DNA from 2 places in the Flavobacterium sp. SOK18b genome. Region 1 is predicted to be linked to the other one. Evidence: riboswitches for the same ligand, from Rfam matches in the RefSeq annotation. Region 1 holds a riboswitch; the other holds the start of a gene.

The links. Region 1 has a riboswitch for cobalamin ahead of metE (5-methyltetrahydropteroyltriglutamate--homocysteine S-methyltransferase). Riboswitches for the same ligand answer to the same signal wherever they lie in the genome.
Region 2: another riboswitch for cobalamin. It lies ahead of DNC80_RS06340 (TonB-dependent siderophore receptor); the one in region 1 lies ahead of metE (5-methyltetrahydropteroyltriglutamate--homocysteine S-methyltransferase).

Annotation. Positions count from the first base shown of each region.
Region 1 covers NZ_QKNZ01000020.1:2,280-18,713, forward strand. The annotation lists gene DNC80_RS04460 (T9SS-dependent M36 family metallopeptidase) at 1-412, opposite strand, end outside; gene dgt (dGTP triphosphohydrolase) at 494-1,837, opposite strand; cobalamin riboswitch at 2,046-2,240, shown strand; gene metE (5-methyltetrahydropteroyltriglutamate--homocysteine S-methyltransferase) at 2,427-4,751, shown strand; gene DNC80_RS04475 (RDD family protein) at 4,815-5,309, opposite strand; gene DNC80_RS04480 (ribonucleoside-diphosphate reductase subunit alpha) at 5,698-8,127, opposite strand; gene DNC80_RS04485 (ribonucleotide-diphosphate reductase subunit beta) at 8,386-9,363, opposite strand; gene DNC80_RS04490 (DUF3109 family protein) at 9,618-10,193, opposite strand; gene DNC80_RS04495 (MarC family protein) at 10,381-10,956, shown strand; gene DNC80_RS04500 (hypothetical protein) at 11,055-11,258, shown strand; gene DNC80_RS04505 (S41 family peptidase) at 11,508-13,082, opposite strand; gene DNC80_RS04510 (dCMP deaminase family protein) at 13,083-13,514, opposite strand; gene DNC80_RS04515 (HupE/UreJ family protein) at 13,516-14,109, opposite strand; gene DNC80_RS04520 (hypothetical protein) at 14,564-16,042, shown strand; gene DNC80_RS04525 (cytochrome-c peroxidase) at 16,114-16,434, shown strand, end outside.
Region 2 covers NZ_QKNZ01000029.1:3,260-19,693, forward strand. The annotation lists gene DNC80_RS06300 (TonB-dependent receptor) at 143-2,290, shown strand; gene DNC80_RS06305 (PepSY-associated TM helix domain-containing protein) at 2,391-3,995, shown strand; gene DNC80_RS06310 (DUF4252 domain-containing protein) at 4,056-4,589, opposite strand; gene DNC80_RS06315 (DUF4252 domain-containing protein) at 4,591-5,190, opposite strand; gene DNC80_RS06320 (hypothetical protein) at 5,252-5,713, opposite strand; gene DNC80_RS06325 (RNA polymerase sigma factor) at 5,700-6,209, opposite strand; gene DNC80_RS06330 (S41 family peptidase) at 6,328-7,776, shown strand; gene DNC80_RS06335 (N-acetylmuramoyl-L-alanine amidase) at 7,960-8,580, shown strand; gene DNC80_RS06340 (TonB-dependent siderophore receptor) at 8,660-10,570, opposite strand; cobalamin riboswitch at 10,645-10,915, opposite strand; gene cobC (alpha-ribazole phosphatase) at 10,956-11,492, opposite strand; gene DNC80_RS06350 (adenosylcobinamide-GDP ribazoletransferase) at 11,477-12,277, opposite strand; gene cobT (nicotinate-nucleotide--dimethylbenzimidazole phosphoribosyltransferase) at 12,310-13,992, opposite strand; gene cobU (bifunctional adenosylcobinamide kinase/adenosylcobinamide-phosphate guanylyltransferase) at 13,989-14,504, opposite strand; gene DNC80_RS06365 (cysteine-rich CWC family protein) at 14,583-14,837, opposite strand; gene DNC80_RS06370 (ABC transporter substrate-binding protein) at 14,911-16,053, shown strand; gene DNC80_RS06375 (iron ABC transporter permease) at 16,123-16,434, shown strand, end outside.

The DNA.
Region 1 (16,434 bases):
TCCCAACGGTTTCTAGTATGTTAAATTTATCTTTAGCTGTTATACCTAATTGGAAATATGCTTTTACAAGAGCATCTGTTACCGATAGTTTAGGTGTTGTCGCATTGACTTTTTTTGACACATTAGCAACTATCCTGCTACTAACGTCTATTACTTGTTTATTCTTTATTGAGAAATTAGAAACTGCTCTAAAAATCTCTATTCCTTGATAACGCTGCACCACATAACAATTCTCTATTCCAGAAGTTGTAGTACCTCCTTCACTTTGAATGGCCCAGTCATTAAAATCTGCATTAGACAAAGTTGTTCGAGAGGCGGGATTTTTTAAGTAATTTTGAATTATTTGGTTGTTTGATTGTGAAAAACCAACAAAAGACACCAAACATATTAAATAAAGTAAATTTTTTTTCATAAAATCACGTAATTAGTTATAAATGCAAAACTAAATATTATAATTTAAATTTCAACAATTAAACCCTTTATTCTTTGAATTTTAACTTTTAGCAGCGGTTATTGTTTTATAGAACAACAATGCATTACCATCAGTTAACAAGGAAATAAAATGACAAATATGCAACAAACGACCGTATAAATTGTCTTTTTCTAATTGATGCTTTTCTGGCAACATCTTTAAAATTAAGGTATCATAATTAGAGGCTACACCATTATAATTATTATCAAATGCGGTAATAAATTTATCTAATAAGGTTTGTATAATTTGATAGCCTACAATTTCTTTTTCGATCACTTCACGACTTTGATAGATTTTCTCGACACTGATCTTGATAATATCATCCATCTGAGCTTTGTATTTGCTTTTATCCATTAGGGCATAAGGAAATTTTCCTTGCAAAATGAGCTCTTCGTTTTCAACAAAAACTTTTACGGCATCGCTGATTAAACTGCCAATAGCTAATGCGCGCAAATAGCTTATTCGGTCTTCTTTAGTTTCAAGTGTTTTGTACTTGGAAGTATCAATACTATCTTTTACTAATTTTATAAGGTATTCCAAAGCAAAATCCTCCGAAACCAAACCTAGATTCATTCCGTCCTCAAAATCGATGATGGTATAACAAATATCATCAGCAGCCTCAACAAGATAGGCCAAAGGATGGCGTTCAAACCCCATATCCAAACCTAATTTATTGGGAATTAAACCCATATCTTGCGCTACTTCTTCAAAAAAAGCTCTATCAGTTTGAAAAAAACCATATTTTTTATCAGCGATATTTTTGGTTGGTTTTTTAGGCAAACTCTCTTTAGGATATTTCATAAAAGCGCCCAAAGTTGCATACGAAATACGAAGTCCTCCTTCAATTCCAGGACGACTTGCGGTAAGTACCGAAAAACCATTGGCATTACCTTCAAAATCAATTAAATCTTGCCACTCTTTTGCGGTAAGTTGTTCTTTGTATTTTTGTCCGTTTCCTATCGAAAAATACTCTCCAATGGCTTTTTCACCCGAATGTCCAAAAGGTGGATTCCCAATATCGTGCGCCAATGATGCTGCCGCCACAATTGCCCCAAAATCATTCATATGATAGCCGTGCGCCTCTTTTAAATGCGGGTATTTTTCGATAATTTTTTTCCCTACCAAACGACCCAAAGAACGCCCAACTACTGATACTTCCAGACTATGCGTTAATCTGGTATGCACAAAATCTGTCTTGGATAATGGAATAACTTGTGTTTTATCTTGTAAACTTCTAAACGCCGCAGAAAAAATGATTCGATCATAATCTACTTCAAAACCCAAGCGGGTATCGTCTTGTTCCACACGCAATCGTTTGCCTTTGTCGCCTTGACGTTTAAGTGATAAAAGTTGTTCCCAGTTCATCATTACTTTTTAAAATTTCTTTCCAAAGATAGCAGAAATAGATACATTATCAAGTGAAATACGGTTAGGTATAACTTAATCACATGAAAAATATAAGGTACAGAATCCTATTAATACCATGTACTAAAAATAACAAATTAATAAACCTATCGAAAAAAATCAAAGAATTAGTGCTACTTTAGCGCTTTATTTAAGTTCTTAATTTATTTCTTCATCAACCGATAAGGGTTTTACTTAACTGTAGATTAATAGGGAATCGTGTGTAAATCACGAACTGTCGCGCAACTGTAAGTAACACAAAAAGTTTTTATCTGAAAAAAAATCCACTGTTTGCCAATGGCAAATGGGAAGGATGATAAAAATGTTACAAGTCAGGAGACCTGCCTTTTATCGAATTGACAATGCTTTCGCGATTTGAAGCAATAGTCAGGTATGGTGCGTTCTAAACACAATAAGCATAACTATTTATGCCTTATTGTGCATTTCTCTTTTGCAACGTATTCTCCTTTCTACTTTTCATTTCTAATAAACATTCTGAAATGCATCAAGAGCTTTTAATTGATTTATTCATCATTTAAAAAGCAACAACATGCTAACAAACAATCTTGGCTATCCGCGAATTGGTAGCAACAGAGAATTAAAAAAAGCCTGCGAATCGTACTGGGCAGGGAAAATTTCAGTAGACGAACTTTTGGCTGTAGGCGCATCTATCCGCAAGGAAAACTGGCAATTACAAGCCGAGGCTGGAATCGATTTAATCCCTTCTAACGATTTTTCGTTTTACGATCAAGTACTGGATTTATCACTTACATTAGGCGTTATTCCTAAACGTTATCAAGAATTAGCCAAAACAAGCTCTCGTACCGATTTGTATTTTGCCATGGCCAGAGGTTCACAAAAAGAGGGACAAGATGTAGTTGCTATGGAAATGACTAAATGGTTTGACACCAATTATCATTATATCGTACCCGAATTCACAAAAGATCAAGAGTTCAAGTTATTCTCCGAAAAAATAATCGACGAATTCAAAGAAGCTACTATTTTAGGAATTAGAACTAAACCAGTACTAATAGGACCTGTTACCTATTTACTTCTTGGAAAAGAAAAAGAACAAGGTTTTCATAGAATTGATTTAATCGATAAATTGCTGCCCGTATATTTTGAAATTCTTCAAAAATTAGAAGCTGAAAATGTGGAATGGATTCAATTTGACGAACCATTTTTGGCTTTGAATCTAACTGATAAAGAAAGAAATGCCTTCACTTATGTATATACCGAAATCAACAAACGTTTTCCTAAAATCAAACTGATTCTTGCTAATTATTTTGATTGTTTTGGAGAAAATCTTGAAACTGTTCTCGCATTACCTGTCCACACTTTGCATTTAGACTTGGTGCGTTGTCATTCCCAGTTAGATGACATTCTGGAGTCAGGACAATTATCAGCTAATGTAAATCTCTCGCTTGGTGTTGTAGATGGAAGAAATATTTGGAAAAATGATTTCAAAAAATCTTTAGCGCTTATCAAAAAAGCCACGGATGCACTTGGTGAAAACAGAATCTTAATTGCTCCGTCTTGTTCTTTGATTCACAGTCCTTGCGATTTGGAGTTAGAAACCAACAACGCAACATTAACACCAGAAATTAAACAATGGCTGGCTTTTGCCAAACAAAAAACAGAGGAAATAGTACTGCTTAAATATTTTGCCTCGAATGAAATAGACGTCAGCAATTCTGTCCGTTTTGATCAAAACACGATTGCTAATGAAAACCGAAAAACATCAAAATTGATCCATAATGATGCGGTAAAAAATCGTGTGGCAGGTATCACCAAAGGCGATGACCAAAGACAAAATCCGTTTTCAGTTCGTAGAGAAAAACAAATAGACGTATTGAATCTTCCTTTGTTTCCAACTACAACTATTGGTTCTTTCCCGCAAACTACCGAAGTGCGCAGCTGGAGAGCGAAATTCAAAAAAGGCGAACTAAATCAACAACAATACGATGATTTACTCCAAAAGGAAACTGAAGAAACAATTCGTTTTCAAGAAGAATCCGGTATTGATGTGCTAGTTCATGGAGAATTTGAACGCAATGACATGGTAGAATATTTTGGAGAACAACTCGATGGATTTACGTTTACCAAAAACGGCTGGGTACAAAGTTACGGTAGCCGTTGTGTGAAACCTCCAGTTATTTATGGCGATGTTTCGCGTCCAAATCCAATGACTGTAAAATGGTCCGCTTTTGCACAATCCCTTACTCCAAAATGGGTAAAAGGAATGCTAACAGGCCCCGTAACTATTTTGCAATGGTCTTTTGTCCGTAACGATCAACCTCGTTCAGAAACCTGTACTCAAATTGCATTGGCGATTAGAGATGAAGTTGTCGATTTAGAAAACGCAGGAATTAAGATTATTCAAATAGACGAACCTGCTATTAGAGAGGGATTGCCTTTACGAAAAGAAGAATGGGCAACCTATTTGGATTGGGCGGTAAAAGCGTTTAGAATTTCGGCAAGTGGTGTAAAAGATGACACCCAGATTCATACGCACATGTGCTACAGCGAATTCAACGATATCATCCAGAATATAGCCGACATGGATGCGGATGTAATTACCATAGAGTGCTCGCGTTCACAAATGGATTTACTGGATGCTTTTGCTGATTTTAATTATCCAAACGAAATCGGTCCAGGCGTATATGATATTCACTCACCTCGCGTTCCTTCGCGTACCGAAATGGTGCAATTATTAGAAAAAGCTTCGGCAGTAATTCCTATTGACCAACTTTGGGTCAATCCAGATTGCGGTTTAAAAACCCGTCATTGGGAAGAAACCAAAAAGGCCTTAATCGAAATGGTAGCGGCAGCTCAAGAAATGAGAATTACAGTAAATAATACTGTAACGGTTTAATTGAATTTAAAAAACCCAGTAGATTTAAAATCTACTGGGTTTACTTTTTATGAGAAACTAATATCAAACTGCTCTTTGGTCAGATGGATTGAACCAGCTCGCTTTTGCTAAAAATTCATGCTTATTGACCACATAGGTTTCTGATAATGTATCATGCCAACCTCTTGAATTGCTGTTTAAAAAGGAAACTATCTCAACAGGAATGAATCGCACTAAGGTTCTAATTAGTATACTTTTTAGGTTTGGTTTGCTGCCATTAGGTTTTACAACTAGCGTTTTAGTGAAGTATTTCCCAAAAGTTCTAGACAAATAAAACTCCATAATGAAATAGTAAAAAAACATCACTATCATCCCAAACAAAGCGTTTTCTGTGGGTGATAAATTGATAATCCAATCTGCAACTTCATAATTCCCTGTTACAACTCCTATCCCGTTAATGAGTGCTCCAATGCCGATGGTGAACAAGTAAACAATAAACAAATCAATGAGCAAGTTTAAAAATCGCTTGGTTCTGGACGCTAACAAATCCGCCGAAATAGTTAATGCTGTAGTTTCCATTTTTATTTTTTTAGGGTGTTTTGCTACTTCGTAAAGTAACGTAGCAGCCTTGTTGTTATTTGCATATTGCATATCTACAAAGGTACACGCACATACGACTCCTGGAGTTACACTATTTAGGGAGAGTGTTGCTAAATTCGCACTTTAACGTTCTAAAACCAATCCTCTTGCGCGAATCCAACTCAGCAGATGTATCACTGAAACTAGCAAATGTCTTTTCAAAACCGTCAATTCCTAGCCCTGATAGCAGTGGAAATCCTTATAAGCCGGTCCCGAAACCTCGGGATGGCGTATAAGATTGTAACGAATAGCAGGAAATAGCTCCTAAAAAAAACAGCTACCAAAAATGATAGCTGTTTTTATAAATATTAAATACTCTTTTTATTATTTACGATCCACACATTTCACAATCTTCTGGACCAGCATTTTTAGCTAGTTCGATCATGGCTCTATATTCTTCAGGGCTCATTTCTACAGGTTCGTTCAAAACAGCAATACTCTGCAAACGCTCTTGCACTGGAGCTTGTTTTACCTCAATAGGTTCTGCTTTTTTATCGTTGTTTAAGGTGAATTTAATAGCATCAACGGCCGCTTTTGTTCTTAAATAATACATTCCGGTTTTAAGACCTGATTGCCAGGCATAAAAGTGCATGGAAGTTAATTTAGCATAATTAGCATTTTGCATGAACAAGTTCAACGACTGCGACTGATCTACAAAATACCCACGCTGGCGGGACATATCGATAATGTCTTTCATAGACATTTCCCAAACGGTTTTGTACAATTCTTTTAAATCCTGAGGAATATCAAGCGCTTGCACAGATCCGTTATTACGCATTAACTCTTGTTTCAGGGTTTCGTTCCACAAGCCACGCTCTACTAAATCGTGAAGCAAGTGTTTGTTTACCACAATAAACTCACCCGAAAGTACACGTCTGGTGTAAATATTTGAAGTATACGGTTCGAATGCTTCGTTGTTACCCAAGATTTGAGATGTAGATGCAGTAGGCATTGGTGCCACTAACAAGGAGTTGCGCACACCGTGCTCCATTACTTCTTTACGAAGCGACGACCAGTCCCAACGTCCTGATAAATCAGCATCGGTTAATCCCCATAAATTGTACTGAAATTCCCCTTGTGAAATAGGAGATCCCGCAAAACTTGAATACGGCCCTTCTTCTTTAGCCATTTCCATTGATGCTGTTACGGCCGCAAAGTACATGGTTTCAAAAATTTCTTGATTCAGTTTTTTAGCTTCTTCACTTGTAAACGGCAAACGCAACATAATAAATGCGTCTGCGAGTCCTTGAACTCCTAAACCAATTGGACGGTGGCGTTTATTAGAATTTTCTCCTTCTTTAACCGGATAATAATTCCTGTCAATTACTTTATTTAAGTTGCGCGTTACGCGCTTAGTTACTGTATAAAACAAATCGTGATTGAATGCTCCGTTTTCAACAAACATCGGTAATGACAATGAAGCCAAGTTACATACTGCAATTTCATCTTTAGAAGTAAACTCCATAATCTCAGTACACAAATTCGATGAACGAATAGTCCCTAGATTTTTTTGGTTTGATTTGCGGTTGGCTGCATCTTTGTACAACATGTAAGGCGTTCCGGTCTCAATTTGCGACTCTAGAATTTTCTCCCACAATTCATGTGCTTTGATGGTTTTTCTACCTTTACCCGCTTTTTCATAATCGGTGTACATTTTTTCAAACTCTTCTCCATGCACATCATACAAGCCCGGACATTCATTAGGACACATTAGGGTCCATAATCCATCTTCTTGCACACGTTTCATGAATAAATCCGAAGTCCACATCGCAAAAAACAAATCTCTTGCACGCATTTCTTCTTTTCCGGTATTCTTTTTCAAGTCAAGGAAATCAAAGATATCAGCATGCCAAGTTTCTATGTAAATAGCAAAACTTCCTTTACGTTTTCCGCCTCCTTGATCTACGTAACGCGCCGTATCATTAAACACACGCAACATCGGAACAATCCCGTTTGAGGTTCCGTTTGTTCCACGAATATAGGATCCTGTTGCTCTAACGTTGTGAATTGAAAGCCCAATTCCTCCTGCTGATTGCGAAATTTTAGCCGTTTGTTTCAACGTATCATAAATCCCATCAATACTATCATCTTGCATCGCCAATAGGAAACAGCTCGACATTTGAGGTTTTGGCGTACCCGCATTAAATAAGGTAGGCGTAGCATGGGTAAAGAATTTTTTCGACATTAAGTCGTAGGTTTCAATAACCGATTTCAAATCATCTAAATGAATTCCCACCGATACACGCATCAACATATGCTGCGGACGCTCTACAATTTTGCCGTTTATTTTAAGCAAATACGATCTTTCTAGTGTTTTAAAACCAAAATAATCGTAGTTGAAATCTCTGTTGTATATAATGTGCGAGTCTAAAAACTCTGAATTTTCCATAATCACTTTATGTACTTCCTCAGACAGTAATGGAGCGTATTGCCCATTTCTTGGGTTTACATAATGGAACATATCATTCATCGTTTCTGAGAATGATTTCTTAGTATTCGAATGTAAATTTGAGATCGCAATACGAGCGGCCAACTGTGCGTAATCTGGGTGCGCAATAGTCATTGAGGCAGCAGTTTCGGCAGCAAGATTATCTAATTCTGATGTTGAAACCCCATCATAAAGCCCTTCAATAACACGCATTGCTACTTTTACAGCATCTACTAAATCATTCAAACCATAGCATAGTTTTTTAATTCTATCTGTGATTTTGTCAAACATCACTGGCTCTTTGTGCCCGTCTCTTTTTACTACGTACATACTTTTTCTTTTTTTTAAAACAGAAAATCCCTTCGCTGTTTTTAGTTATTTGTTTATTATTTCGCAGCATGACCACCACAACTTTTGTGGCAGCAACTACTATTGGTGGGTACTGATTTGGCATAAAGTTCAGTTTCTTTATTTTCGGGAGCTTATCCCGCTGTCATTCCAATCTTTTTAGTCCTGAGAAAAATCAGGACTAAAAAGGATTTTCCCTTCCATCGGGGCTAGGAAGGTAGTAGGTATATTCAAAACCGATTAAAAATCAGCGTCGAATGTTATTTTTTGTGCTTCTTCATCGGTGTTCATCACACCTGCTTTTTGGTATTCAGCCACTTTTTTCTCGAAGAAGTTGGTTTTTCCTTGCAATGAGATCATATCCATAAAATCAAAAGGATTAGCCGTATTGTATTCTCTGTCGCAACCTAATTCTACTAATAAACGATCTGCAACAAACTCCAAGTACTGTGTCATCAAGCCTGCGTTCATACCAATTAAAGATACTGGTAACGACTCCGTGATGAACTCTCTTTCAATGTTCAAGGCATCCACAATGATTTCTCTAATTCTGTCTTTTGGTACTTTGTTAACCAAGTGGTGGTTGTGCAAGTGAACCGCAAAATCACAGTGTACTCCTTCGTCACGTGAAATCAATTCGTTCGAAAAGGTAAGTCCTGGCATTAAACCACGCTTTTTCAACCAGTAAATTGAACAAAATGCACCTGAGAAAAAGATACCTTCAACAGCTGCAAAAGCAATCAAACGCTCTGCAAACGAATCAGATTCAATCCATTTCAAAGCCCAGTCTGCTTTTTTCTTAATAGCAGGAAAAACTTCAAGCGCATTGAACAACTCATCTTTCTCAGCTTCGTCTTTCACGTAAGTATCAATCAATAGCGAATATGTTTCACTATGAATGTTTTCCATCATGATTTGAAAGCCATAAAAAAACTTTGCCTCAGCATATTGTACCTCGTTTACAAAATTCTCCGCTAAATTCTCGTTTACAATCCCATCTGAAGCAGCAAAAAATGCTAAAATATGCTTTACAAAATAACGCTCTTCATCAGAAAGTTTGTTATTCCAGTCATTTAAATCCTGCGATAAATCAATTTCTTCAGCAGTCCAAAAACTAGCTTCCATTTTCTTGTACCATTCCCAAATATCATGGTGCTTGATAGGAAAAATTACGAAGCGATTTTTGTTTTCTTGTAAAATAGGTTCCACTTGTGTCATTGTATTGTTTTATTTTGTTGTGATTTTAACGAAATTCTATTCGATCTGAGGATTACAAAGGTTGTGAAATATTGCTGGATTTAAAAGCCAAACTTATTCACAATCGGCCCTAGTTTTTAACAACGAAAAGAAAAATTATCGTTTATAGCTTTATTTGTAAAAATTTGAATATCAATAGATTGTATTTTACAAAACGGCGTTAGCCACTGTAAAATATAGGGTTTAAAAAATTAAAATTGTGGGGTAGTTTTGTGCTATTTTGAATTGTTTAAGTGCTCTTGAGCAACAGTCTCTAGTTCTGCATACCAGTCTTCACCAAACTTGCGTACCAAAGCTTCTTTGACAAACTTATACACTGGTACCTCTAACTCTTGCCCAAGTGAACAGGCAGCATCACAAATGTCCCATTTGTCATAATTTACAGCTGCAAACTCTGTAAAATCTTTTACACGAACTGGATATAAATGACAAGAAACGGGTTTTTTCCAATCGATGATGCCTTGATTGTAGGCTTGCTCAATACCGCATAAAGCAGTCTTGCCGTCAAAGATAACATAAGCACAATCTTTATTGTCAATTAGAGGTGTTTCCAGTTCACCATCCGTTCCGGTTACCCAAGTTCCCTGCGCTTCAATAGCCGCAATACCCTGCTTGCGCAAAAAGGGTTTTACTTTTGGATAAATAGACTCCAGGATTTTTGTTTCTTCCTCGCTTAATGGCGCACCAGCGTCACCATCTACACAACAAGCTCCCTTGCAGGCAGTTAGATTGCAAACAAAATCTTTTTCGAGTAAGTCTTCTGAGACGATGGTTTTTCCTAGTTGAAACATGCTGCAAAGGTATTCAAAGAAATTTAAAAATGAAGCACTGAAAATCAAAAAAAAGAATTTAGCAAAAACGGAAGGCTTGACTTCTACTTTATAATTCAAAATATTTTTAACTTGACCTTAAAATAATACAAGATTGAACCCGCTAACCATCAAAAATGAATACTTTTGCATCATTAAAACCAATATTATGCAGCTAGACATAAGAGAAATAATTACCGTGAGCATGGTTCTTTTTGCCGTAATTGACATTGTGGGATCTATCCCAATCATTGTTGATCTTCGTGCTAAACACGGTCACATCGAATCTGAGAAAGCCTCCATCGTAGCAGGAGTAATTATGATTGTTTTCCTTTTTGCGGGAGAAGAACTTTTAAAGTTAATTGGAATCGATGTCAATTCATTTGCAGTTGCAGGTTCTTTTGTTCTTTTTTTCCTAGCCTTAGAAATGATCTTAGGCATTCGTATTTATCGCGATGAAGAAGCCAGTTCAGCATCTATTGTTCCACTTGCCTTTCCTTTGATTGCTGGAGCAGGAACCATGACTACCTTGCTTTCTTTACGTTCACAGTTTTTTACTATTAATATTGTCATAGCCATATTCTTGAACATTATTTTAGTATATATTGTACTAAAATCGTCTTCAAAAATTGAAAAGATGTTAGGCGAAAATGGACTTGGAGTGATCCGCAAGACTTTTGGAGTAGTATTATTAGCAATTGCTGTTAAATTATTTGCTGCTAATGTTAAAGGTTTGTTTCTTTAATATAAAATTTAATAATTTTACAGCCTAATTTTAATTGGTCACATAGAATTTACTTCTATCTTTTTCAGTACACTAAGATTTAAACAACAAACTCATTTATGAAAATTTTCACTAACATACTGGTATTTTTGGCACTTGCTTTAATCGTCTTTAATGTTACATTACTAGATTTTAAAAACCCATTTCAGGGAGAAAGCATCGTTGCGTTTATTGGTATTGCAGCCTCATTATGTGCTGTATTAATTCTTCTTATTTTTAGAGTTTCCAAAAAGATTGAAGAAAAATCAAACACAAATTCGTAATACAATAAATTTAATTTTGAAATACATTAAAGGATGCGCTTGATTTTTAGCACATCCTTTTTTTGGATAAAGAAATTTCTCATTTCCTTTTAGGTTCTCCTATTAGCAAACCTAAATCTCCAATTATTTAAATTAATTTACAATCGATTTGATTATCATTCGATTACAAATTAAAGGAGTAATAAAACCAACCTTATCTTAATAAAGCTTGTAAGTAGGATTTCCATTTAAAACACTTCTAGTTTTAAATCATTTTAATTTTAATGCTTCTTTGAGCATAGAATCTTCTTTAAGAATAACTTCATAATATTTGTTCTCTCCAAACAACTGTCTTGCGTACTCTGCAGTAAGAAATCTTTTGACTAGGGATTTGCTTTTAGAAAATTGAATATCGAGACCGTTATCAAGAATGAATTTTTGAAACTTATTAAAATAATAATCCGAAGTGCTAATTTTTTCTTGGAGCGCTTTATAAGCAAGACCTTTGAACTCTTTTTTGTGAGCGTCTAAATCCTCAAAAACATAATTCCCCACGATGCCAGACTGCAGTAAATACCCTGTACTTTGACTGCTATGTTCTACCTCAATAGGCACAAAAACATCCGGAACAATACCGCCACCGCCATACACTATCCTTCCTTTTTTAGTTTTGTATTTTAGAGTATCAGCTACTTTAATACTGTCTTTATCATACAACTCTCCATTTTCAAATCGGGTTTCTGACTCTTTAAAATATTCCTCTTTACCTTTTGTATACGGTTTTTGAATGGATCGTCCCGAAGGAGTGTAATAGCGCGCTATAGTAAGACGCACCGATGATCCGTCAGCAAAAGGCATTTCTCGCTGCACTAGACCTTTCCCAAAAGAACGTCGACCTACGATACTACCTCTATCGTTGTCCTGAATGGCGCCTGCAAGAATTTCACTGGCCGATGCGCTATTTTCATTGATAAGAACAGTCAGTTTTCCTTTTTCGAATTGACCGTTTGCTGTTGCAAAAGTTTTGATCACTTTTCCGTTCTTGTTTTTGGTAAAAACAATAAGTTGCTTGTCAGATAGCAATTCATCCGTGATAGCAATCGCCTCTTCCATATAACCGCCTCCATTATCCCGAACGTCAATAACTAAGGACTTTGCTCCTTGTTTTTTGAGTTTTCCTAGACCTTTCATAAATTCATCATAAGTGGTCTCTGAAAATCTATTTATTTTAATGTACCCTGTAGTAGGATTGATTAGCATAGCCACATCAATACTGTTTAAAGGAATTACATCTCTTTTTATTTTAAATTTTAGTTTTTGTTTGGTGCTTTTTCTATAAACGGTGAGCTCTACAGAGGAACCAACTGTTCCTTTGAGTTGAGAAAACAAGCTGTCAGAAGGAAGTTTTCTACCATAAAGCTTTGTCTTTCCAGCGTATAAAATTCTGTCTCCTGCTTGAATTCCAGCTTTTGCCGAAGGACCATTTTCAACCGGTTTTATTACTGCGACAGAATCCTTAAACATGTAAAAATTCACTCCTATTCCCACAAAATTTCCTTGCATACTTTCAACCACTTCTTGCTGGTCACTAGGCGAAATGTAAACAGAATGCGGATCAAGTTGTGCGAGAATATTATCAACGGTAAGATTCACTATAGAATCTGTATTTACAGCATCTACATATTCATCATCAATAAAATCAATGAGTTTATTTAGTTTGTTTTTGGCATTATTTTTCCCAATTAAACCTGATGCATTGGGGAAATTCAATAATCCGCCAAGTAGCACACCAATAGCCAGTGTAGCAAATATAATAAGAGGCAAATATTTTGTATTGAATTTCATTTATTCTTCCATTATTGGTATGTGTTCCACCTCTACGCCTGCTTTTATTAAAAACTGAATTCCAGAATCATCACGATAACCAGAATGATACACTACTCTTTTTATACCCGACTGGTAAATTAACTTACTGCATTCTTTGCATGGGGAAAGTGTAATGTACAATGTAGCACCCTCACATGATTGCGTAGAACGCGCTACTTTTAAAATAGCATTGGCTTCGGCATGCAAAACATCCCAGCGGGTAAGTCCTTCATCATCTTCACAACAATTATCAAAACCACTTGGTGTACCATTGTATCCATCAGAAATGATCATTCGATCCCGCACAATGATGGCTCCTACTTTTTTTCGTTGGCAATAGGATAGTAAACTCCATTCTTTTGCAATTCGCAAATAGGCTTTGTCGTATTTATTTAATTTTTTTTCACTCATTTTATCGGTTCCAAATTTCACTTTCAACAATCAACGGGATAACAACTCCTACAATAAAAGAGGACATTACCAGTGTCCAATCTCGTTTAGAGAATCTAAAAATAGTCTGCACAATATAAGAGAGAATCAATACCACAAAAACTACTGTAATTTGAGCGGCCTCAATTCCCAGGGCAAACTCAGCCAAAGGCAACATTTTTGAGGCAGCATCGCCACCTAAAATAGATTTGAAATAGTTAGAAAACCCCAAACCATGAATAATCCCAAAGAAAAGTGTGATAAAAAATATTAAGTTTATACTTTCTTTTTTACTGGACTTGCCAGCCGTAAACAAATTGAACAATGCAGTAATCAAAATTGTGATGGGAATTAAAAGCTCAACCACATTTACTTTTATGGCTATAATTCCAAAAACGGAAAGCATCAAAGCCATGGTGTGACCAATAGTAAATAAAGTGACTAACAAGATAATTCGTTTCCAGTCTTTAAACGAATATGGCACCGCCAAAGCTATTAAAAACAAAACATGATCATAAGCATGAATGTCTAAAACGTGTTTTAATCCTATTTGAAAATAAATCCAAAATTCTTGCATCACTACTAATTTAAGTTGCTAAAAGGGTTGTAAACTTACGATAAATTTTGAAAATCCTTCCTTAGAATATCTAATAAATTCGATGAAAACCATACGCACAATTCCTTGAAAAACGAATATAGCAAAGCAACTCAAGTCATAAGCACACCCTTAAAAGCAATACTCATAACTCCTGTACTATCAGCATGGTTTACTTACATCACATTCTACCTTGGTAACAAAAGAAACAAAAAGATAAAAACCTCACATACTAAATCACAAGTTTGAAATACTACTATTCAAATATATAAATCTTACAAATCATGTAAGCAATCTTAATTTTACCTTAAATTAACAGGTTTACGATGTGTTAATCTTGGAGTAACATTTTATTGATGAATCAACAATATTGACCTAAACTAAGATTCGGATTGTTACGATAGTTTTGCATTCAAACAAACTAAACACAATTATCATGAATCAGCATTATTTAAAAAAAATAGCATTATCATCGGTTTTGTTAGCTGCAGTAGTAGGCTGTCAAGACGACAAAAATGAAACTCCTAGCGTAAACACAGCCATTAATTTTTCAAATGTTTCTACAGTTCCAGCATTGGCGGTAGCAAAAGAAGGCTTTGAAAACTTACAGATTACTTCCTTATTAAGTAGTTCAGATGTATTGGCACAATCACCAGCTTTTGTTTATGGTGCTCAACCTGATGGTGCTGGATTAATGAAAGATCCTGCAAGCGATGGTTACATTATGATCACTAATCATGAAATTTTAAAATCTGTATCAAGAGTATATTTAGACAAAACTCTTAAGCCTGTAAAAGGAGATTATATTGTTGACGCTGTGGGCGGATTAACCCGATTATGTTCAGCAACTTTAGCTTCACCAGCAATCCATGGATTTGGACCTTTGTTTTTAACTGCTGGAGAAAGTGGTGAAGAAAGTATGGTTCATGGTATTGACCCATTAGGACTTACAAGTATGAAAAATAGAGCCGACAGAGTTTTACCAGCTTTAGGAAAAGCAAGTATGGAAAATGCTGTTCCACTACCTAAGGATGCTTACCCTGGGAAAACCGTGATTATTATTGGAGAAGATCAATCGTATTCAACTTCTCACGCAAGTGCTGGCCAAGTAATTATGTATATGAGTTCAACTGTTGGTGACTTATCTAACGGTAAATTATACGCGTTAAAAAGAAACGATGGAAACCAAGTAGAGACTAGCATGAATGTAGGAACCTCATTTGATGTATCTTTTGTAGAAATTCCAAATGCTAAAAACTTAACGGGTGCGGTAATCAACACAACAGTTAATGAATTAGGAGCCATCCGTTTTTCTAGAGTTGAAGATGTAGATTACAGAAAAGGATCTGCAAAAAACAATAGAGAATTGTACTTTACCGCAACCGGACAAGCAAGTTCAAACGCTCCTGTAGCGGGTTATACAATGTGGGGACGTGTGTATAAATTAGTATTAAATGATGCCAACCCACTTATTGGAAAATTAGAATTAGTTATTGAAGGCGATTCTACTCCAGGAACTGGGATTATCAATCCGGATAACTTATGTGTTACCGAAAACTTTGTATACACTCAAGAAGATGGAGATTCATTCTACACTGCCGCAAAACATGATTCTTATATCTGGCAATACAACATTGCTTCAAAAGTGAACAAACCTTGGTTGACAATGAATCACAAAAGAACTGATGCTGCCTGGAATACAGCTTACAACCAAGCTAATGAAATGCGTTTTGGAAGTTGGGAATATGGCGCAATGGAAGACATTTCAGATGTAATTGGTGTTCCGAATACATTTATCGTAAACATACATCCACATACATGGCAAAAAGATGCTTTTTTAAATGCTGATGGTAGTGGATTAAATACAAACAAAGAAGGTGGTCAAACCCTAATCATCCGAAACGTACAAAGATAATTACCTCAACTATTGATATAAAAAACAACCCAAAATTTTGGGTTGTTTTTGCATTTAATACAATCCGCAACATGAAACCGCTATTAAAACTGCTGCCCCTATTCCTGCTATTTTTTTCTTGTCAAAAACAATATACTAGTTTAACCATTCAAGAAGAACTGTTATCTAATTTAGAGGAACTAAATCAAGAAATACTTGCTTTTGAAAAAGTAGCTACCGAAAATCCAAATCAAAAACAACTACAAAAATCATTTGAAACCAGTCGTATTGCGTATAAAAAAATAGAATGGGCTATCGAATACTTTACACCAGATCCTGCACGATTTATCAACGGGCCAGCACTCGATGAATTGGAAGTAGAAGAAAACAAATTCTTGTCGCCAAGTGGTTTT
Region 2 (16,434 bases), on a different contig from region 1:
ACAACTCTGAACTATTAGTTCTGGGTCACTGTGCAATTGTACTACTAGCTCCTTACCATATTGCAACCTATTTACTAAGCATTAGACTAGTATTCAGGTTTGTATTTCACTGAAATAAGATCCTTTTTACCATTCAAAAAAAATGAAAAATATACTTTTTGTAATGCTATTGGCATTACAAGTTGGATTTGCGCAACAAAAAATCCAAATAGATACTGCTGCGGTCGAAAACCTAAACGAAGTCGTAATTACCGCCAACCGTGGCAAGGCCAAACGAAGTGAAGTGCCAATGGCAATTTCTAAACTATCTACAAAACTCATTCAAGAAACCAAAGCGACTTCTGCTTTCGAAATTGTAAATAAAACACCAGGCGTCATGATGACGAATCTAGGCAACGAACAGCACGGAATGTCCATCAGGCAACCTATGGGTTTGAGTCCGTATTATTTGTATCTCGAAGACGGCTTGCCCATTCGACCACTCGGGGTTTTCAACCACAATGCGTTGCTTGAAATGAATCCGTTTAATTTACAAAATCTAGAAGTGATCAAAGGACCCGCTTCGTCGCTTTACGGTCCAGAAGCTGTGGGAGGAACAGTAAATTTTATTACTGTAAAACCAAGCCGCGATCCCGAGTTTAAAGTAGGGATTCAAGCAGATCAATACGGCTATCGCAACCTGCAAGCCTTTGGCAGCGCTACCGTAGGTAAATTTTCGTTTGCTATTTCGGGTGTAAGCACAGACCAAACTAACAGTTGGCTCACTTTTTCTGATTACAACAAAAACAATTTGAACGCTAAATTCCAATATAATTTCAGCAATAGTCTCCGTTTGATTAGCAGTACTTTTTACAGTCAATACTACTCGGACATGACGGGCAGCGTGAACGAACAAGACTTTAAAAGCCGTTCGTACAAAAGTACAACCGATTTTACCTACCGAAAATCAGAGGCTTTGCGCAGCCGTTTAACACTTGAAAAAGAGTGGTCTGAGAACAGTCAAACGGTTGTAACAGTTTACCACCGAGACAATAAATTAGGACAAAATCCAAGCTACGGCATTCGATGGAATCCTACTCCATCAGCAACCAACGACCCTACAAAAGCAACTGGCGAAATCAATTCGAACGATTTTAAAAGTTACGGAATCGTAGCGCAGCACACGCAAGGATTTTCGTTTTTAAACTCTAAACTAATCGCCGGAACTACTTACGATAGGTCACCAAACGATTATTTTTCGCACCAAATTAAACTACAAGCAAACCGAAATCCGGATGGAAAGACGGTAAACAAGTATCAAATTTTAGAAGTTCGACCAGACTTACGCATTTCGAATTACAATGCCACCATTTACAACAATTCAGGCTATGTGCAATACAATTTTCAACCGCTTTCAAAAGTAACAGTAACCACAGGGGCGCGCTACGACTACATCAAAATTGATTACACTAATAACATCAATGCTAGTTCGGGAGCCAAAACCTACGATCAACTTACCTTTAAAGCGGGTATCAACTACAATCCGCTTACTAACGTTGGCTTGTATGCCAATTATTCTCAAGGATTTTCACCGCCATCAGTAACCACTTTATTCCGGCCAAAACCTGGAGTTACGCCCGTACAATTTTACACGGATCTCGATGCGGCACATTTTTCAAACTACGAAATTGGCGGTTATAGCAATTTACTAAAAAACAAGTTGACACTAGATTTTGCCTTGTATGTACTTGATGGTCGCAATGAATTATTGAGCATTCGCCAACCTGACAATTCAACCGATACCCAATCAGCTGGAAAAACAAGCCATAGAGGAATTGAACTTGGACTACAATACAATCCGTCCTCACAGCTTGCATTTCGCCTTGGCGGAACCTATGCGCGCCATGAATTTATCGACTTTACTGTTTCCAAACGAAGCACCGATGCGGTTCAAAAACTCGACGGCTTTGACATGCCGAGCGCACCGCGATGGATTGCTAATTCTGAGCTCAATTACTATCCAAAATGGTTCCCTAACTTCCGTGCAGCGCTAGAGTGTCAGTACGTATCAAGCTGGTTTCAAAACCAAATCAATACTGTTTCCTACGCGGGTTACACCCTTTTTAATGCTCGATTAGGCTACCGCTACAAACAAGTTGAATTTTTTACAAATATCATGAACTTGACCGATAAATTGTATGCTACCAATGTCTCTCGGGGCAATGCCACAATTGATCAGGCTACGTATACCGCCGCCGCACCCCGCATTTTCATGATGGGATTGCAGTACAATTTATCGTTAAAAAAATAATTATCAGGAGCTTATCCGGCTATCCGCTTTATCTTTTTTGAGGCCAAAAAAAGGCCTCAAAAAAGGATATCGCTCCTATCCGGGCTAAAAAAAACACAAAATGAAAAAAGAAAATCAAAAGGCATCTACACGAAAAAAAGATTCCAAATGGATCAAAAAAATCAAGCAGCACGTCTACGCGTGGCACCGAACTTTTGCCATAATTACAATTATTCCCGTTATCTTTTGGACACTTTCAGGAATCATGCATCCGTTTATGGCGCATTTTTTCAAACCCGAAATCGCCAATCAAGAACTACCACAAACCATCATCAAGCCGGGTCAATTGCCATTGACGTTGAAAGAGGTTTTACAAAAAAACCAGCTCAAAACGTTCAAAAACTTTCGCCTTGTAAACCTGAACCATAAAACCTATTATCAAGTAAAAACCGAATCAGGAGCCCTACTGTATTTTGACGCAACCAGTGCTCAAAAACTTGAAAACGGTGATCAAAAATACGCCGAAGTTCTAGCGCGTTACTTTTTACAAGACAGCACCAGCAGCATTTCAAACAGCAAAGTCCTCACGGAATTCACCAGTCAATACAAATACGTCAACCGCTACTTGCCCGTATACCAACTGAGTTTTGATCGTGACGATGAAATGCAAGTTTACGTAGAAACCGCCTCAAGTAAACTAGCTACTTTCAACCCGAAATCGCGTCAAATTTTTATTTGGTTCTTCGATACCTTTCACAATTGGTCCTTTATTGATGCGATTTCTAATAACAGTTTACGCATCATAATCATGATTTTACTTTTGTCTGTCATCTCTTTTTCAGCAATAAGCGGACTCTTGATTTACGGTCTTTTCTGGAAACAATTCAAAAAAAGTGATGCGCTTGATCCCAAAAAAGGCATCCGCCGATACCACCGACAAATCGGGATTTGGATTTCATTATTTACCTTAACCTTTGCGTTTAGCGGTGCCTACCATGCCACTACCAAATGGGATCCGTACACGCTATCGCAAATGGTGTACGGACCTAGCTTTAAAACCGAAGTACTTACAACTTCACTTACTGATTTAAAACTAGATTGGAATCGGTTTGAAAATGCAACTATGATAGCATTTCAAGACAGTTTGTACTACCGTTGTCAACTACTTCCTAAGCAAGCAGCAAAGACCAATACAGCCATAAGCGCACCCGAATCAAAATGGGAAAAGAAAGACAAACAACCGCTAGAAATAGTTTACATCAACGCACAAACCAATCAAATCACGCCTAATCTGGATGTGAAATATGCTGAATTTTTGGCTCATTATTTTACAGGTGGCGCACCAAAAGCCGCTTGTTGCGAAATGATCCCTGAAACTGATGAACCTGAAACTTCTTTACAAAACGCAAAATTGGTTGAAACTAAAACCATTTACGAATTTGAAAGTCGCGAGTATGGGTTTGTAAACAAGCGTTTGCCTGTGGTAAAACTTGCTTATGACACACCAGAAAATACTACTTATTTTATAGAAACAGCCACCTCAAGATTAGCCGCAAAAGTAGAAAACGCAGATAAAAGAGAAGGTTATTCTTTTGCAATTCTACACAAATTTTTGTTTTTAGATTGGGCGGGCAAAAATGTGCGTGATGCTGCAATGATTTTGGCCGCACTTGCAATTTTAATAGTGAGTATCCTGGGATTGATTCTATTTATCAAAAAAAGATAAGTCTAAAAAAAAGCGTCATCAACAAGAGTTCATGACGCTTTACTTTTTTTGTAGCAATAATTATTTCATTAATTGCTGTAAGGGTTTTAATTGAGCCATATCAATATTTGATTGTTGTAACACACTCATCATGGTCATAACAGCCGTGGGATTCATGTCGTCACCTGTCACACGTACAACGGCAAAACCATTTTCATTCTTATTGGCAAAAAAAATAAACTCTTCAATATGCTCATCAGTACCCACAAAACTTACTGAAGCGCCTTCTTTACCTGAGCCAAATTTCATCAATTGCTGGTACTTTTTGTCCTTTAAAATTAGATTTACTTTTGCGCGCTCTGCTTCAAATTCGGCTTTATTTGTCGCATTAGCATTAAAAGCTAAGATGTTCATTTTATCAAAAGATTGTAAAGCCTCGGTTTGAGCTACAGATAACTTAGCCTTGTCTACATTCAATATTTCGGGAGAAACATCTAAGGCAATAAAATTTTTATCTTCTGAATGTTCTACAAAATATTTTTGCAAAGACGGCTCGTTGTTGCAACTTACCAAAAATAAAGCCAGTAGTGCGGGAATTCCGTATCGTAGTTTCATCTTACTTTTTACCTTTACTTGCTTTTTTCAAATCGTCGCCACCTGGAATGCGCATTTTATCGGTCAACACTGAAATTTCATTCAAATCAAAGTCCCCAGTCAATGACATTAAAACAGTATCTTCATTTTTTGCTCCTTCAATAAACATCAACAACTCACGTATCTGTGTATCTCCAGCACCTGATTTTACAAGGATTTTTACATTTCTACCATTATCATTTACTCGCATTAACTCTTCTAAACCCGCTGTTTTAATGTACTTATCAGCTGCTAGTTTCATTTCGCCCTCTACGCGAGTACTCTTGGTTGTAAAAACCCTCAAGTTGTCTAATTTTTTAATTAAAGCTAAGTATTGCTGCATTTCTTTATCGGATGCATCCATCTTTACTTTGCTCATTAAGTCAAACATTTTTTTGTTGACAATAAATGACTTGACCTCTACTTGACCGTCAAATTTGTCAAATGCTGTTTGTGCAAAAAGTGAATTTGTGGCCAAAAAAAGCGCCAGTGTTACCACAATTTTTGTAAATGTCTTTTGAATAGTGCTAAAAGCTTTTGTGTTCGTTGTGCTCAATGGCACCTTTTGATTGATTGATTTCATGATATAAATGATAATTAATGATTAAATGTGAACTGAAAAAGGCTAGCGTTTTTTAACTGCCTTATTTTCTTACTGGTTTTTTAAATACTTTATTTTTTGCAATTTGATACTCCTCTAGATATAGTACACTTTCTATGCCAACATTAATATTATTCGATAATAAAGACAAGGCTTTTTGTGTAGCTTCAAAGGCAACTTTGGGATCCTCATAGGTTCCTAAATCTGACTTTGGTGGCGTAGTATCAGTATTTAAAAAAGCATAGCTTCCTACTCCTACAGCAACGACTACAGAAGCTGCAATGGAAAGCCATAATACAGGCCTTTTTTGTTCATAAAAAGGAACAATACGGGTAAACTGCTCTTTTTTTGACTGATCAAGACCCTTAAAAAAATGTTGGTATTGTATTAAATGTTGTGCAACATCGCTTGAAGAAAAATAAATACTTAATTCATTCTCTTCGGCAATACTTGTTACACCTTCAAAGTATTTTTCTAAAAGTGTCTCAATTTTATTGATTTCCATGGGTGTGTGTCTTTATAATGTATTCCCTAATTATTTTTCGCGCTCTAGAAAGTGAAACTCGTACTGCGCTTTCTTTCATTTGTAACAATGAAGCAATTTCTTCAAACTCGTATTGCTCTACATCGCGTAATTGAACAATAATGCGTTGCTGTTCAGGTAATTGAGCTAAACAAGTATCAACCCACTTAAGACTATCTTGATCTTCTAATTTTTTTTCAAGACTTGGTGCAGTATCTACATAATTAGAATGAACTAATGATTCATTATTAGCTCGTTTTGATTTCAGTTGATCCAAACAAAAATTCTTAGTCATGGTCATTGCAAATGCCTCAACGCTACCGTACTTATTTAAAGAATCATTTTTTGACCACAACTTAGTCAAAACCTCTTGCGTTGCGTCTTCGGCCTCCTCTTTACTGAGCAATAATCGCTTGGCTAGCCTAAAGACTTTGTCCTTAAATGGAGAGATCAAGACTACAAATTCGCTTTGGTTCATACACGTTTTACTAACAACTTATAGATACAAGACGATTGAAAAGTTATTTTGTAACATAAATTATTAAATTAAAACTAAAGTTAGTATTTTTACGTTAATAAGGATATAAACCAAACCTATGAAAACCTACTTTAAAATTCCCCTACTGTTACTCATTACACTTTTTGTGCTACAAGGGTGTCAAGACAATGACGATGTAGCAGCTCCAGCTACACTTGAAATACAAGATTTTGTCTGGAAAGGCATGAATCAATACTATTTATGGACAGATGAAGTTCCCAATCTTGATGAAACAAGATTTGCAGATCAGACCAATTTAAATAATTTTTTACAAACTTTTAATACCCCAGAAAGTTTATTTGAAGCGCTTCGGGTAGACGCTAACAAAGACAGATTCAGTTGGATTGTTGATGATTATTTAGAGCTAGAAGGACAATTTCAAGGAACTACTAACAATAACGGAGTTGAGTTTGGTTTAAGCAGAAAATCAACTGGCTCATCAGAAATTTTCGGATTTGTACGCTATATTATTCCGGGTTCTAATGCAGCTACTAAAGATATTAAAAGAGGAGATGTTTTTACAGCAGTGAATGGAACTCCACTTACAGTAAGTAATTATCAGTCTTTACTTTTTGGATCTAATAATGATTATACGCTTAACATGGCTGATATATCAGGAGGCGCATTTGTAACTAATGGAAAAAACATAGCCCTTACAAAAACAGTCTTAACAGAAAATCCTATTTTGGTAAACAAAGTAATTACTTCAGGTACACACAAAATAGGGTATTTGATGTACAACGCTTTTACAGCAAATTTTGACACGAAATTAAACGAAGCTTTTGCTTCATTAAAGTCAGAAGGTGTTACAGATTTGGTTCTTGATTTGCGTTACAATGGCGGAGGATCTGTGCAAACAGCAACACGTTTAGCAAGTATGATTACAGGACAGTTTAAGGGTAAGGTATTTGCAAAACAACAATGGAATAAGGAAATCAATGATTACTTTGAGTCAGAGAATCCTGATGCTTTATATAATTATTTTACTGATAAAATAGATAATGCCGCAATCAATAGTTTAAACTTAACCAAAGTTTATATTCTTACAAGTGCAAGTTCAGCATCTGCAAGTGAGCTAGTAATTAACGGATTAGAACCACACATCAACGTGATTCAAATAGGTGATGTTACCGTTGGGAAAAATGTAGGTTCAGTAACCTTGTATGACTCTCCAGGATTTGGATCAGACAACAGAAATCCAAAGCACAGATATGCTATGCAACCTATTGTATTAAAAATTGTTAATTCGGTTGGTTTTGGAGATTATCAAAATGGTTTACAACCTGATTTCTTGCAAAAAGAAACTATAAGTACCCTGGGCGTTTTAGGAGATGTTGATGAACCTTTATTGAAAACTGCAATTGCAAAAATTACAGGAACAGGTCGTCTTATATCTCAAAAACAAAGAGCTGATTATGAAGAATTCAGTAGCTCACAAGCCGTAAACGGATTGAACCAAATGTATATTGAAAAAGCTCCTGAAGGATTGCTAAAAGCATTAGAATAAAAAATTTAGAACTTAATTTTTTGCCACAAATTTGAAGATCCAACCCTTTGAATTTGTGGCATTTTTTTTATCTATTTTACAAAATGATTGCTAAACAATCTTTTATGTAAAATAATTTAAAAGCATGCAATAATTAGTGGTTTTTGTAAGTTTATATAGATTAACTTCTAAAACTGAAAACCAATGAAAAAAGCTATTCCTTTCTTTTTAGCTTGCGCTACTATGGTATCGCTAGCATTTGTAAAACCAAGTGTAGAGAACAACAAGCAAATTCACGTAGTTATTGATGCTGGGCATGGCGGTACTGATTTTGGTGCCACTTCAATTACTAGTACCGAAAAGCAAATTGTAGAACAGATATCTAAGAAAATAAAATTTTTAAATAAAAATGAGAATGTAACAATCCATTTTACTCGAAATGATGACCAATTTGTATCCCTCTCCGACCGTGCAGATTTCATCAATAAAATTAAACCCAACTTAGTTATATCCTTACACGTCAATCAAAGTCGCAATGAAGTAAAATCAGGAATGGAGTTTTATGTGGCTAATGAGTCATTAGTTAACGATCAATCAATTGAAATCGCTAATGAATTGCGCACTAAATTTTTACAAAGTAATGTGGTAGCTCCATCTGAAATTAAAAAAGCACCTTTTTTAATTTTAAAAAAATCAGTGTCACCTGCAGTACTCATTGAACTAGGTTACCTTTCAAATTCATCTGACAGAGCCTACCTGACTGATGATAAGAAACAAGATCAAATTGCTACTACAATCCTCTCATTTGTAGCTGATTTAAAATAAAACAAATAATAACAAAAAAGCGAGACGTTCATCACTGAGTCTCGCTTTTTTTTCCAATTTAACAAACAATTATTTTCAATTAAAATAGAAAATTCATTCCTATTTTAAAGTTTCTTCCACGTGTAGCGTAACCTCTAGACTCTACAAAATCCTTGTCCAAAATATTATCAACCGCCCCAAAAAGATTAAGACGGTTTTTAATCAATTCATATCTAATATTAGTGTTTATTAATTGATAATCTTTAAGAAAATCAACATTTAAAACGGGATCAAATGTAGGAGCTGGATATGTTGTAAACTCTACATAACGAGTAGATACAAATTGATATGAAAAATTCAAGGCTAATCTTGAAGTAGCTTGAATATCTACATTAGCGTTCACTTTCTGTTTTGGATTTAAAACACGAGATTGTTTTTCAAGCTCTGTAAAGGTATAATTTGCATTGAACTTAATTTTATCTGTAAAGGAATAACCAATCATTGTTTCGAATCCTTGTACCTTATTTTTTCCTAATACATTAAAATATTTATAAGTAACCAAGTCAAATCCTATGGCATCTGTCTCTTCTCTTTGAAAACCTACTGCATTAATCACCAATTTTTTATTTAATACACTCCAATCAAAACCAAACTCGGTAGTGACATCATTTTCTGGAGCTAAATTTAAATCTCCGTACGGAGAGTACAATTGATATAAACTAGGAGCTACAAATGCTGTGCTGTAGGATGCCAGCAATTTAAGATTGCTAGAAAGATTAAAAGATGGATTAATGTTGTACACCAAATTATTACCGTATTTACTATGTATATTGTAACGTAAACCCGCATTTAAGTTTAACCCAAAATCCGAATTATATACTGCTGTAGCATAAGGATCGATCATGTTAAACTTTGCAACATCAGTAGTAATGGCGTCATATTGACTTGTATTTGACATTTCATGAAACTGAAATTGTGCTCCTGTTACTAAAAATAACTGTGATGAAAACTCGTATTTGTTGAATGCATCTACATTTACACTTCTTGATTTAGCCAAAAACAGAGAGTTAAAGCTAAAATTATCTCTTTCAATCACATTTCCTGCAGCATTTACAACAAACTCTCCTTTATTGTATTTGTATTTTGGCGTAAAGCCAGCTCTAAATTGTCTAGAAGCACTATAATTGTTGAGATCATCAGCAAAAGAACCTGAATCGAAATCATTTTTTAATTTGTCATAATTTGCAAAAAAATCAACCGAAAAACGTTCTGTAGATTTGATTCCAATTTTGATCACGGAGTTGATTCTTGAAAAACCATCTTTCTCAAATTCAGTATTTGAATTTACGGGTTTGGCTTCAGAGATTCCGGTAGTTTCAGTACTATTTAGCGAAGCAAAATAGTTTACTTTTTTTCCGCCACCATTAACAACAAATCCTTGACTAAAATCTTGTACATTATAATTTGGATTTTTTGCAGTGGTTTGTGTTCCCATATTCACATATGCATTACCAGCGATAGCTTTTTTAGCTGCTTTTTTCAAAGTAATATTAATCACTCCTGTAGCAGCTCCAGAACCATAAAGCGTACTTGATGCCCCTTTCATGATTTCAATACTTTCTATTTGCTCTATGGGTAAAAGTCTTAAATCATACGATAAACTAATACCTGACGCATCTGTAACTGGCACACCATCAATTAAAATTAAAACTTGATGGTTTCTTCCACCTCTAATGTAAATTCCTAAATCTTTACCATTACGGCTTTGATTGCCATTGATTTCAACACCTGCCACAGTACTAAGTACGGCTGCCAGTGATTGTCCCGACTTCTGTTTTAAGTCATTGGCCGTAATTTTCACAATAACTTTCCCGGATTTTTCTTTGGATAAAGCAAATTTTGAATCAGATACGACTACCTCATTCAATTGTTCTGACTCTTGTTCTTGTGCATACGAATTCATAGCAAAAAACAACGCAATCGCACTCATGCGAATGATCTTTTTTTTCATTTTAATAATGTAAAATTTAGTAAATGGGAGAAAAGCATAGAATGACCCATACCCAAACTTTTTTTCCCGAAAGTTTGATACTCTGTGCAATAGGCAGGTCTCCTGGCTCGCGTCTTGATGTTGACCTTCTCATCCGCCGCGGCGGACAATGGTATTGTAGATAACATCAATCTTTATAGCTTACAGTTGCGGGTACAGCGCTAGCTTTTTGAAGGTGGAATTTCCCATAGTAATTTCACCTTATAAATTGTGAAAAAAACTAAAGAAAATGCTTTTCAATCACTTTCTTCCCTTTTAATGCGATTCGAAAATAATCAAATCACAACCTCATTACGCCAGCAAAGATAAAATTATAATGAGAAAATCACCAAAAAAAATGATAATTTTATAAAGTAAGACGTACAACAGCGCCAAAATCTACTTTATTCTGAAAAGCATCTTGTAAGGGCAAGCCAGAAACTGCACACAAAAAGCTCCTAATAACCCCTCCATGTGCTACAATTATAATGGGTTTTGTGGTAGCGGAATCCAGTGTATTTTCCATGAAATCCAATACTCTATTATGGAGGTCTAAAAATGATTCGCCGTTTGGTACAGAAACATTGACAAAATCAGTCATCCATGGGGTGAAAACGTCGGGTGGAATGCTGTCCCAATTTTTCAACTCCCAATCGCCAAAATTCATTTCCATCAATCGTTCATCCAGCGTCACATTTGCAATAGCGAAATTATTTTGAATGTGTTTTGCTAAAATGGTACAACGCTGTAAAGGACTCGAAAAAAGTAATGCATCCTGCGGCAATTGCTTTAAAATAGCATCAAAAACAGCTTCATAAGGCGTCGCAATTTCAACATCAGATTGGCCGTAGCAAATTCCTTTTTCGCAAACGGTCTCGGTATGTCTAACTAAATAAATTTCCATAATGCACTAATTGAAAGATAAAAAATAACTTCACAAACTTGTTGTGTGGCTCCTAGACAATCTCCGGTGTAGCCGTCAATCCATTTTTGAAAATAACGGGCTAGAAAAAATCGAGTAAGAAATATTGGTACTAAAACCAAGAGAAATGCTATTTGATAAAAAGACATCACAATCAGTGGAAGCAATCCAAAAAATGCTGCTCCAATAACCTCTTTACTTGAGAAACTTTGAGCAATGGGCTTGCTTTTACTAGAAGCATCCTCACGAGAATATTCATGCGTAAAAACAATTGATATTGCAGCAAATCTACTAAGAGCATGTCCTGTTATAAAAACTAATAAAAAAGTGAAAAATGCATGGTAGTTTGTAAATAGCGATTCACTTTTGACTATAGTGACTAGACTCATAAACTTTAGCAAAAAAAGCAACACCAAACCAATTGCGCCATAAGCACCGATAGCGCTATCTTTCATAATGGTCAAAATCTTAGTTTTGGTCCAACCACCGCCAAATCCGTCACACACATCTGCAAAACCATCTTCATGAAAAGCACCAGTAATCAATATGCTTGCAATCATCGAAAGGACAATACCAATCTCAGCATTCCACAACCAAGAGGCCGCAGCATAGACTATAAAAGCCATAGCACCCACAATCCAACCAATTAAAGGGAAATATCGGGATGCCTTGTTTAAATAATCCGGGTTATGATCGATATTTTTAGGACACGGAATACGGGTATAAAACATCAATGCTGTAAAAAATATGTGTACTTCTTTTTTCATTTTTATGCTTTAGCTAAGCCAAATTTATAATATTAATTTGTGTTTTTAGAGTCTACTTGAGCCGATTCAAAACTGGCCATATCGTTTAAAAAAGCAACTGCCGATTCCAAAATGGGAAGAGCCAGAGCACAACCCGTACCCTCTCCCAAACGTAAATCAAGTTGCAACACTGAACGAACGTTAAAAAAATCAAGAATTTTTTGGTGTGCTTGCTCTGCTGAGGAGTGGCAAAAAATAGCATTTTCTAAAACCAATTTGTTTTTAGTGTAAGCCACTAAAAAAGCTACTGAACTTATGAATCCATCTACAAGAATGAGCATATTCTCTACTTTTGCTTTTAGCATTCCGCCTGCCAGTTGCATGATTTCGAATCCTCCAAAATAAGCAAGTAAACTCTCTAAATCTTGTGGCCCATTATAATTTTCGCTACATTTTTCCAGAATTGCAATTTTATGTTGCAGTTGGGTATCATTTATCCCTGTGCCTTTACCCACGCATTCAGAAACCGGCAGATTCATCAAAACACTCATCAAAAGTGAAGCTGTAGCGGTGTTCCCAATTCCCATTTCGCCAAAACCAATGCAATTAGACCCATTTTTAGCAATCGCAGCCACAACATCACTCCCTTTTTTAAAACATAGTTCTAGTTCTATTGCACTCATTGCAGGTCCTTGTAAAAAAGACTGAGTACCCATTGCTATTTTGTTTGAAATCAGTTTTGTGTTAATAGGAAAATCATAATTTACGCCAGCATCTACAATAGACAGTTCAATGTTGTGCTGCTTGCAAAATACATTAATTGCTGCTCCACCCGCTAAAAAATTAGTCACCATTTGCCTAGTAACATCTTGCGGATAAGCACTAACTCCATGATTTGCTATTCCATGATCAGCAGCAAAAACTACTATATTGGGGTTTCGTATTTGGGGTTCAAGAGATTGAAAAACGGTGCCTATTTGCAAAGCCAGTTTTTCTAAGATACCCAATGAACCGGTAGGCTTAGTCTTAGAATCGATCTTTTCTTGAAGTTGTTTTGCTAGTATTTCTATTTCAAAACTTGTAGATTGCCATGAATTTTTTTCAGATTTAATATGATGTAAAACTGAAATTTCTTCAACTAAAGGAATTTTTGACTTTTGTTTCCAATTGAGTAGTTGCAGCATGGGCTGGTTTTCATAATTTGTAGCTGGTTTGCCAACACAAAAATATCCCAAAGGCTCCATGTGTTCTGGTAATCCTAGAATGGTTTTGAATTGGTGGTAATTTAATATTGACACCCATCCCATGGAATATCCTTGTTCTGTTAGCGAAAGCCAAATGTTTTGAGCCGCACAAACCGCACTAAATTTTATAGATTCATTACTTCCTACTGTACCTATTGTAAAATTATTGAGTACAGATCTGTCATAAGCTATTACTAATCCCACGGGAGCTTCCTCAATAGCTTCTAGCTTTAAGGCCTTGTAGGTTTCTTTTTGAGTTTCATCATCGGTTAAGTTTATTGCTTTTTTATCATATTCTAAAAACAATTCTTTAATTGCATGCTTGATTTGGGGAGACTTAATCAAGAAATATTTAGTCGCATCAGTGAGTCCTACAGATGGTGCGTAATGACCTGCCTGCAAAGCTTTTTGAAGAACTTTATCAGGAACTTCATCGTTAGTAAAATGACGTGTATCTCTGCGAGATTGTATAATTTCTTCTAAATGAGTCATGGAGCTTTTTTAATTTCAACGGGTATTCCAGATACCATCAACACAACGGTATCTGCCGTTTTAGCAATATACTGGTTCATCCATCCTTGCAACTCTGTGAATTTTCTACCTATAGCGGTATCAGCATGAAGGCCCATTCCTATTTCATTAGTAACTATGATAATGGTAGTGTTTTGTTGTTTTGCAAGAGCATCAATTTCAGCTTTTGCTTGTTCCAGACACTGAGAAACATCATTTTTAGTATCCACAAAAAAATTAGTTAACCAAAGCGTGACACAGTCTATTACGGCTACTTTACCTGTAAAATCAATTTCACTTAAAAACTTTTCTTTTTCAATGTTGACCCATCGTTCGTCTCTGTCTTTTTGATGCCTGTCAATTCGTTCTTGAAAATTAGCATCCCATTTTCTAGCAGTTGCTACATATATAGGATTGCTGGAACGTTCTTTGGCTAAACTTTCAGCATAACTGCTCTTTCCTGAACGTTCACCACCAGTTATTAAATATATCATTCTTTGTTTCTTTCTTTATAAAATTCTTTTTCTACTTTCAAATGGAAAATCAGTACTGTATCCCAGACCCTTTTTACTTCAATCTAACTTTTTGTTAGTCACTATTTTTGTTGATGCTTTTTCATTACTACTATCTTTTTGAAATTGCAAACTCCTTTCTAGGCAAGAAGGACACATACAATCTTTTTTAACATCTGATACATGCACCACAGGAAAATCATAACACCAGCAAGTAACACAACTGTTTTCAACAAGACATAAAAAAGCCGCTCCACAATTTGAACAACTTTTATTTGTTGGCTTATTCATGATGTAAATATAGTATTTGTTCAATTTTTTACTACCAAAAATAAACAAGAAATTTTATAATTTTAATTTACCTTTGCGTCAAGCGAAAAATTAAGCCATGAGAATTTCCATACAGCGCACCCTTTTTATTGTGATGATTTCAATTTTTATTGGATGTAATAAAAAAGAAACTACCACTGCAATTGATTCCACCACTGCTGCAAACAGCATTGAATACGCCTCAGGACTGGCGATACATAAATGCAAAGGATTCTCCATAGTTACGGTGTCAAACCCTTGGCCTGAAGCCAAAAAAAAATTCACCTACGTACTGCGAGAAAAAAATAGTATTGTACCCGATAGTTTAAAGAAACATCCTATAATACAAGTACCATTACAATCTATTGTTGTGACCTCAACTACAATAATTCCGTTTCTAGAAATGCTCCAAGTAGAACAAAAACTTACGGGTTTTCCGCATACCAATTATATATCATCTGTTAAAACCAGAAAGCGTATTGATGCTGGATTAGTTAAAAATTTAGGTCAAAACGAAAAATTAAATGTAGAACAACTCATTGAGCTAGAGCCAAACTTAATTGTAAGCTTTGGCATAGACAACAATAATCCTACACTCGATAATTTACAAAAAAGCGGTCTTAAAGTACTTATTCAAGCCGACTGGATGGAGCAAACACCACTAGGAAAAGCAGAATGGCTGAAATTGTATGGCGCCTTATTTGGAAAAGAAAAAGAAGCCAAAATCATCTTTGATACCATAGTAAAAAACTACAAAGAAGCACAACAATTGGTAGCTCAAAAAAAATCAACCTCAACAGTATTGTATGGTTCTATGTACCAAGAACAATGGTATATAGCAAGAGGAAACAGCTGGGTAGCGCAGTTTATGATGGATGCAAAAGCAAATTATTTATGGGCTGACATTAAAGGTACAGGAAGTTTAAGTCTACCATTTGAAAAAATTTTAGAAAAAGCAAGAACTGCTAAATATTGGATTGCAACAGGCTCTTTTAACACCAACAAAGAGTTTGAAAACAGCAACCCGCATTACAATCAATTTGACGCCTTAAAAGCTAAAAATGTATATACTTTTGAGAGTAAAGTGGGACCAACTGGAGGAACTGTCTATTATGAATTAGCAACAAGCCGTCCTGATTTAGTTTTAAAAGATTACATTAAAATATTTCATCCAGAATTATTACCAAATTATACTTTTACTTTTGCCGAAAAATTAAAGTAATAAGAACTATATCGATACTTGAAATTTTACATTAAAAAAATAAAGGGTTTTTACTCTAAAAAATAAGCGTTGGATACACACAAACGAAATACCATTTTATTCTTTTTTTTTGCTACCGTACTTGTGCTATTGTTTTTTATGAACATTAGTTTTGGATCCATATCCATTCCGTTTAAGGATGTGGCAACGAGTCTAACGGGAGGTCAAGCTAGCAAAACAACATGGGAATATATCATCATGAATTACCGCTTGCCAAAAGCCATAACCGCAATTCTTGCAGGTATGGGGTTGTCCATAAGTGGCTTATTAATGCAAACTTTGTTTAGAAATCCTCTAGCAGGACCTTATGTATTGGGTTTAAGCTCAGGTGCCAGTTTGGGG